Regions from separate parts of the Pantoea sp. CFCC18177 genome, predicted to be linked through region 2. Evidence: predicted binding sites of a transcription regulator. Region 2 holds the regulator's gene; the other holds the start of a gene.
The links. The regulator PurR, encoded in region 2, represses purine synthesis genes. The targets are predictions, from matches to a motif close to CANGCAAACGTTTGCNTG.
Positions count from the first base shown of each region.

Region 1: the regulator PurR is predicted to act here: its motif matches at 1,808-1,825, upstream of purE (5-(carboxyamino)imidazole ribonucleotide mutase).

Region 1 is NZ_JBNBPL010000010.1:149,633-153,846, forward strand. It holds gene cysS (cysteine--tRNA ligase) at 1-350, opposite strand, end outside; gene ppiB (peptidylprolyl isomerase B) at 569-1,063, shown strand; gene lpxH (UDP-2,3-diacylglucosamine diphosphatase) at 1,063-1,779, shown strand; gene purE (5-(carboxyamino)imidazole ribonucleotide mutase) at 1,910-2,419, shown strand; gene purK (5-(carboxyamino)imidazole ribonucleotide synthase) at 2,416-3,480, shown strand; gene ybbP (putative ABC transporter permease subunit YbbP) at 3,684-4,214, opposite strand, start outside.
Region 2 is NZ_JBNBPL010000030.1:51,234-55,447, reverse strand. It holds gene ACPUC8_RS22845 (C40 family peptidase) at 23-811, shown strand; gene cydH (cytochrome bd-I oxidase subunit CydH) at 878-967, opposite strand; gene purR (HTH-type transcriptional repressor PurR) at 1,242-2,267, shown strand; gene punR (DNA-binding transcriptional activator PunR) at 2,264-3,175, opposite strand; gene punC (purine nucleoside transporter PunC) at 3,284-4,214, shown strand, end outside.

The sequences.
Region 1 (4,214 bases), on a different contig from region 2:
TGGCGTGTCGCGCGTGGCTCCAGGTCCGGCGGCAGAATGCCCAGCGCGTCAAAATCTTTGTGCATTTCGCCGATCATACGGTTGGTCAGCGTTTCGATGCTTTCGCCGTTCTCGTTTGCACGTTTGATGATCTTGTCATCAATATCGGTGATGTTACGCACATACTTGAGCTGATAGCCCACATAGCGCAGATAACGCGACACCACATCAAATGCCACGAAGGTACGCCCATGACCGATATGACAGAGGTCGTAAACCGTAATTCCACAGACATACATGCCGATCTGACCAGCGTGGATCGGTTTAAATTCCTCTTTCTGACGGCTCAGGGTGTTATAGATCTTCAGCATTGAACGATTCCGTTATTTACGTTTGCGGGATACGCCTTTCCAGCGTAGCTCGACATTGTGCCGTATTTTTCTCAGTTGTGCATCGCTCGCTTAGCTTCTGTGGCTGCCTTACTGACGAGCCATCGGAAATTGTGATATAAGAGGCGTCTACAAAAATGCCCCGCCGCTATGCAGGCGTGGCAGTTGATACTGACGACACCCGTAACAGGACGAATATAATGGTCACTTTCCAGACGAACCATGGCGACATCGTAATCAAAACCTTCGATGACAAAGCGCCGGCTACCGTGAAAAACTTCCTGGACTACTGCCGTGAAGGTTTCTACGACAACACCATTTTCCACCGTGTTATCAACGGTTTCATGATCCAGGGCGGCGGTTTTGAGCCTGGCATGAAGCAGAAAGACACCAAAGAAGATATTCGTAACGAAGCCAACAACGGCCTGAAGAACACCAAAGGTACGCTGGCGATGGCCCGTACTCAGGCGCCACACTCCGCGACTGCCCAGTTCTTCATCAACGTAGCAGACAACGACTTCCTGAACTTCCGTGACGAAAGCCTGCAGGGCTGGGGTTACTGCGTGTTCGCTGAAGTGGTTGAAGGTATGGACGTGGTAGAAAAAATCAAAGCGGTGAAAACTGGCCGCAGCGGCATGCACCAGGACGTTCCGGTTGACGACGTTGTCATCCAGAAAGTGACTGTTAGCGAGTAATGTCGCGCACGCTGTTTATCGCAGATTTGCATCTGTGCACAGAAGAACCGGCAATTACTGCCGGTTTTCTGCATTTTTTGCAGGGTGAAGCGCAGCAGTGTGATGCGCTTTACATCCTCGGCGACCTGTTCGAGGCCTGGATTGGCGATGACGATCCCAATCCGCTGCATCAGCAAATTGCCGCCGCGTTAAAAGCGCTGCCGGTGCCGAAATTCTTCATCCATGGCAATCGTGATTTCCTGCTCGGTAAACGTTTTGCCCGCGCAAGCGGCATGACGCTGCTGCCGGAAGAACAGGTGCTGACGCTTTACGGCCAACGCGTGCTGATTATGCACGGCGATACCTTGTGTACCGATGATGAGGGCTATCAACGCTTCCGCGCGAAGGTGCATCAGCGCTGGCTGCAACGCCTGTTCCTTGCCCTGCCGCTACGCATCCGTATGCGCATCGCCGCACGTATGCGCGCGGACAGCAAAAACGCGAATCAGCATAAGTCGTTAAGCATCATGGATGTTAATCCGCAGGCCGTGGAAGCCGCGATGACGCGTCAGCAGGTGCGGATTTTGATTCACGGGCATACCCATCGTCCGGCTGTGCATCAGCTATCCGTGCAAGGTGAAAGCGCGCAGCGCGTGGTGCTCGGTGCCTGGCATGAAAACGGTTCGATGATTCAGGTCGATGCCGATGGCGTGCAGCTGATCGAATTCCCCTTCTAATTTCGGGCATCATTGCCCGTTTTCGCCCTACGCAACCGTTTTCCTTGCTGCCATCTCATGCTATTCTCTGTGCCCTTCTTTACCTGCCCGCCCGGCCAGGTTCGTTCGACTATTCACAGGAGTTGACCACATGTCATCCAACGCCACCCCGGCTCGTATCGCCATCGTCATGGGTTCCAAAAGTGACTGGGCGACCATGCAGTTCGCCGAGGAAATTCTTAACAGCCTGGATGTTCCGTTCCACGTTGAAGTGGTCTCTGCTCACCGTACGCCAGATAAGCTGTTCAGCTTTGCCGAAACTGCCGCAGATAACGGTTTCCATGTGATCATCGCCGGTGCGGGCGGTGCAGCGCATTTGCCGGGCATGATCGCCGCCAAAACCCTGGTGCCGGTGCTGGGCGTGCCGGTACAGAGCGCCGCACTGAGCGGTGTCGATAGCCTCTACTCTATCGTGCAGATGCCACGTGGTATTCCTGTGGGTACGCTGGCAATTGGTAAAGCCGGTGCCGCCAACGCTGCCCTGCTGGCGGCACAGATTCTGGCAGTGCATGACAAAGATCTGGCCGCGCGTCTCGCGACCTGGCGTCAAACACAGACCGATGAAGTGCTGAACAACCCAGATCCGCGGGGGGATGCATGAAACCGGTTTGCGTACTCGGCAACGGTCAGTTAGGCCGTATGTTGCGCCAGGCGGGTGAACCGCTGGGCATCGCTGTCTACCCGGTGGGTCTGGATGCTGAACCTTCAGCGCTGCCTATCGCCCAAAGCGTGATCACCGCAGAGATCGAACGCTGGCCGGAAACCGCGTTAACGCGCGAACTGGCGAGCCATCCTGCTTTTGTGAACCGCGATATTTTCCCGCGTCTGGCCGATCGCCTGACGCAAAAACAGCTGCTCGACCAGCTAAACCTGGCAACCGCGCCGTGGCAGCTGCTGGTTGATAAAAGCGAATGGCCGCAGGTGTTCAACTCGCTGGGTGAGCTGGCGATTGTGAAACGTCGCACCGGCGGTTATGACGGCCGTGGTCAGTGGCGTTTACGCGCCAATGAAACCGACGCGCTGCCGGATGAGTGCTATGGCGAATGCATCGTTGAGCAGGGCATCAACTTCAGCGGTGAAGTGTCGCTGGTTGGCGCGCGTGGTCAGGATGGCACCACGGTGTTCTATCCGCTGACGCATAACCTGCATCAGGACGGCATTCTGCGCACCAGCGTAGCTTTCCCGCAGGCGGATGCGGCGCAGCAGCAGCAGGCTGAAGCGATGCTCGGTGCGATCATGCATGAGCTGAACTACGTCGGCGTGATGGCGATGGAGTGTTTTGTTACGCCAGAAGGTTTGCTAATCAACGAACTGGCACCTCGCGTGCACAACAGCGGTCACTGGACGCAGAACGGCGCGTCTATCAGCCAGTTTGAACTGCATCTGCGTGCGGTGCTCGGTTTAGCGCTGCCAAAACCGGTGGTGTTTGCGCCGTCGGTGATGGTGAATCTGATTGGCACCGATGTGAATGTCGCCTGGCTGCAACAGCCGCTGGTGCATCTGCACTGGTACGACAAAGAAGTGCGTCCGGGCCGTAAGGTTGGGCACTTGAATCTGACCGATAGCGATCAGCCGCGCCTTGTGGCGGCGCTGAATGCGCTGGTGCCGCTGCTGCCGGAAGAGTACGCCAGCGGGATTGCGTGGGCGGTTGAGAAGCTGTAAGTGAAAAGGCCGCGAAAGCGGCCTTTGGTTTTTGTGCAGCACCCTAACAGCAGGCACTTTTTGTAGCGGTGCGATTTATCGCACAAACCTGAAGCGGCGTTATCGCTGATAAATGCGCAATAAATTGCGCCGCTACGTTATGAACCATGAAGCTATTCTTAGCCCGCCATGAACGCTCGATATTAAACGCGACGAGCTACCAATCACGCCGCCTCAAACCTTCTGAACAGCGCCTTGCCCTTCAGCAGCCGCACGCCCAACCAGCCACCGCACACTGACAGCAGCAGCGCCCCGCAGATCGGCAACGCGATCCACAACGTCCAGTCTGGCTCCCAAGGGAAATCAAAGATCTTGCGCTGCAAGCCCCACAATGCCGCTTCGGCACCCAACGCCGCCGCCACGCCCGACACCACGCCGAGCAAGGCAAACTCACACCACAGCGTGCCGCGCAGCAGTCGTTTGCTGGCGCCCAGCGTGCGATAAACCACCAACTCCTGTCTGCGCTGGCGCATGCCGACCTGAATCTGCGCCAGCAACAGCAGCACGCCACAGGCGGTGACCAGCACCACCATGATCTCCAGCGCCTGGCTCACCTGCGCCAGCACCTGACCGATCTGCTTCAGCATGCTACCCACATCCAACAAACTGAGCGTTGGGAATGCGCGATTAAGCTGCGCCAGTAACACCGGATTGTTATCCATGCGGAAGCTGGTGAGCCAGGTTTGCGGCTGTTG
Region 2 (4,214 bases):
CTGCTTAACCTGTAACCGGACTATGCGTTTACTGATTACGCTTATCATACTGGCTTTCGCCCAACTGTTCGTTAATGTGGCCTCTGCTTCACCGCATGCGCCTGTTAACGCCAGTTTGCATAATGCTGAGAAAAAAAGCGCGCGCGAAGATGAGCGCCGCAAGCGACGTCCGGTGAAAACCACGGCTAAAAAGTCTCGCCTGTCTACTACGGTGCAAAAACTCAAGCTGAAGAAGCAAAGCAAGACAGAAACCGCGCTGCACAAAACCACCCGTAAGAAATCCCTGCTGAAATCGCCAGCAAAGAAATATGGCCATCAACGCTTAGCCAAAAAAACGCGTGAAGTCGATGATGAAGCGCTGGAGCTGACCGGCATTCGCATGAGCAAATCACACCGCCAGCGTTATCAAAAGGCGCGTGAAACAGCGATGACCAAATTGATGGGCCAGTTGGGCAAACCTTATCAGTGGGGTGGCACCTCGCCGAATACAGGTTTCGACTGCAGTGGTCTGGTGTGGTACGCCTACAAAGATTTAGTCAAATACAAATTCCCGCGCACTGCGAATGAGATGTATCACTTGCATGATGCCGCGCCGATTAAGCGTCAGATGCTCGAAAAAGGCGATTTAGTCTTCTTCCGTATTAATAATCGTGGCACTGCCGATCACGTAGGTGTCTACCTTGGTAACGGTAAATTTATTCAGTCACCGCGCACCGGTAAAGACATTCAGATTAGTGCGTTGGGTGAGGATTACTGGGAGAAGCATTATGTTGGTGCACGCCGCATGATGACGCCGAAAACCATTCGTTAGTCGTTGCGCAACGTATAAAAAAAGCCGGATGCTTTCACAGCACCGGCTTTTTTTATACGCTTTTGTTTAATGCAGGATGGCCGTAAAGCTGAACGCAATAATCATTAACAGTGCGCCAACCGTGGTCATCAGGGCCAGCTTCAGATCTGTACTCATCACTACTCCTTAGTCACACTTTTATTAGGGTTAAAACAATTTTCGCACAGCGTCAGGCAAAAATCTCGTGTTATCCGCGCCAGCTTGCTAGAATCGCCGCCTTTCGTTGCGCAACCCATTTTGCGCATGCTGTATTTACAGCCTGCTGAAGCGATTTTTCCTGCCTGAACAGGCAGCGTTGACCCAAATTTTCGGGTGCAAAACCCTTCGCAGACGCAAACGTTTAACAATATACTTATCAGTACGTTGCGATAAGCCGGGGAGTACCTTTTTCATGGCCACAATTAAAGATGTAGCAAAACGCGCGGGTGTCTCCACCACCACGGTTTCGCATGTCATCAACAAAACGCGTTTTGTCGCAGAAGAGACGCGTAACGCCGTTTGGGAAGCAATTAAAGAATTGCACTATTCCCCCAGCGCCGTTGCGCGCAGTTTGAAGGTCAATCACACCAAGACATTGGGATTGCTGGCGACTTCAAGTGAAGCTCCCTACTTTGCTGAGATCATTGAAGCGGTTGAGAATCACTGCTTCGAGCGCGGCTACACATTAATCCTTGGCAATGCGCACAACGACCTGCAAAAGCAGCGTGCTTATCTCTCGATGATGGCGCAGAAGCGCGTCGATGGTCTGTTGGTCATGTGCTCCGAATACCCAGATGACCTGCTGCAAATGCTGGAGGAGAATCGCAATATCCCGATGGTGGTGATGGACTGGGGTGCTTCGCGCGGTGACTTTACCGATACCGTGCAGGACAATGCTTTCCATGGCGGTTATTTGGCTGGGCGCTATTTGATCGAACGTGGTCACCGCGATATTGGCGCGATCCCGGGACAACTTGAACGCAACACGGGCGGTGGACGCCACGCTGGCTTCTTGCAGGCAATGAATGAAGCCGGGGTCACGGTGCGGCCAGAGTGGATTGTGCAGGGTGATTTTGAACCCGATTCAGGCTATCAGGCGATGCAACAAATCTTGAATCAGAAACAGCGTCCAACTGCCGTATTCTGTGGTGGCGATATCATGGCAATGGGTGCGATTTGCGCAGCCGATGAGATGGGCTTGCGCGTCCCGCAAGATATTTCCGTGATCGGGTACGATAACGTGCGCAACGCGCGCTTTTTCACACCAGCGCTCACCACCGTGCACCAACCGAAGGCTGAGTTGGGTGAGAAAGCGCTCGAAATGTTGCTGGATCGCATCACCAGCAAGCGTGAAGAGCCACAAACGATTGAGGTTCAACCGACCTTGATTGAGCGCCGCTCCGTTGCCGATGGCCCATTCCGCGACTATCGCCGCTAACCTCGCGTTTCGCTGAGCCATTCGTGGTTCAGCGTCTCTGCATCACCCAGATAAGCCAGAAGCCAATCCAACGCGGGTGATGCTCGCTGCTCTGACCAACTGACACAGCAAGGGCTGTCAGGAAACGGCTGCGGCAGTGGCAATTCCACCAGCGTGCCTTGATCCAACAGTGGCCGCGCTAAATGCCCTGGCACCATGCCGACACACAATCCCGCCTGCAAACAATCCATTCCGGTTTCCCACTCCGGCACCACCAAACGCCGCTGATTGTCCAGGGTCCAGGTCATACGTCTGGGTAATGCGCGAGACGTATCTTCCAGCACCAGCGATGGCCAGGCACGCAATATTTCATCATTTAATTCTGTATTGTTGACCAACGGATGATCGGGACTGACAACGCAACGCCAGTTTAAGGCCCCCATATCCTGAAAGGCGAAACGCCCGCCAACCGGAACCGCCTGCGTTGCGCCAATAGCGACATCAACACGCCCGTCGGCCAGCGCATCCCAGACACCGTTGAACACTTCGTAGCTGATAATCAGCTCCATATCCGGGAAATGACGGTAAAAATCTTTCACCAGTTGTCGGGTGCGCTGGGGTTTGACGATGCAGTCCACCGCGATGCTCAACTGTCCGCGCCAGCCGTTCGCCAACTGTTGGCACTGCCTGCGCGTTGCAAGCATTTTTTTGATAACAGATCGCCCTTCACGGACAAAGTGCTCACCAGCTGGTGTTAAGACGACTTCACGATGCTGACGTTCAAACAACGGAACCGCTAACCAGGTTTCCAGTTGCCTGACGGTATAGCTGACGGCAGAAGGCACACGATGCAACTCTTGCGCTGCCGCGCTGAAACTGCCGGTGCGCGCCACCGCATCTACTACTTCCAGTGCATGCTCAGACCACATGGATTTGCCTTCAAAATTTTTAACAGCAGATTGCAAATATTAGCGTTTCACAAACCATAACGCACTCTTTTACACTCCCCGGCGTTCAATCTGCCAATGAGAATCACTATGTTGTCTTCAAAAGGATTTCTGCCCTACCTTGCCTTGCTGAGTATGCTCGGCTTTCTCGCCACGGATATGTATCTGCCCGCTTTTGGTGACATGCAACGCGATTTTGCCACGGCTCCGGGTACGATCAGCGCCAGCCTTAGCCTGTTTCTCGGTGGGTTTGCCTGTGCGCAGGTGTTTTGGGGCCCCTTGTCGGATCGCTTTGGTCGTAAACCAATTCTGTTGGCAGGATTGACACTTTTCGCCTTGGGCTGCCTTGGCATGTTGTGGGTAAGAGATGTAAACCTGATGCTGGCATTGCGCTTCGTACAGGCTGTGGGCGTCTGTGCGGCGGCCGTGAGCTGGCAGGCACTGGTGGTGGATCGCTACCCGAAAGCACAAGCCAACAAAGTGTTTGCCACCATCATGCCTCTGGTCGCGCTCTCGCCAGCTTTAGCCCCATTGCTGGGTGCCTGGCTAATGGGACACTTCCATTGGCGCAGTATTTTTATCGCGCTCACAGCGATCACCGTTTTGCTGCTCATTGGCACCCTGCAACTGACTGCCCGCAAAAAGGGTCAGGCTGCAAAGGTTGCGCAACCTGGCTGGCTCACGCTGCTGAAGACCCGCGTATACAGTGGCAACGTGCTGATTTACTCAGCCTGTTCTGCCAGTTTTTTCGCGTGGCTAACCGGTTCACCTTTTATTCTCGCCTCAGCAGGGTTAACACCCGCAGACATTGGCTTGAGCTATATCCCACAGACCATTGCTTTTCTGATTGGTGGCTTCGGCTGCCGCGCGTTGCTCAATCGTTATCAGGGTGCGCAACTTCTTCCATGGCTGCTGGTGGTGTATAGCCTGAGCATCCTCAGTCTGTTTGTGGTCGCCATGCTGCCTGCTCCATCATTAGTGGCATTATTGCTGCCTTTCTGCGGCATGGCGCTGGCAAATG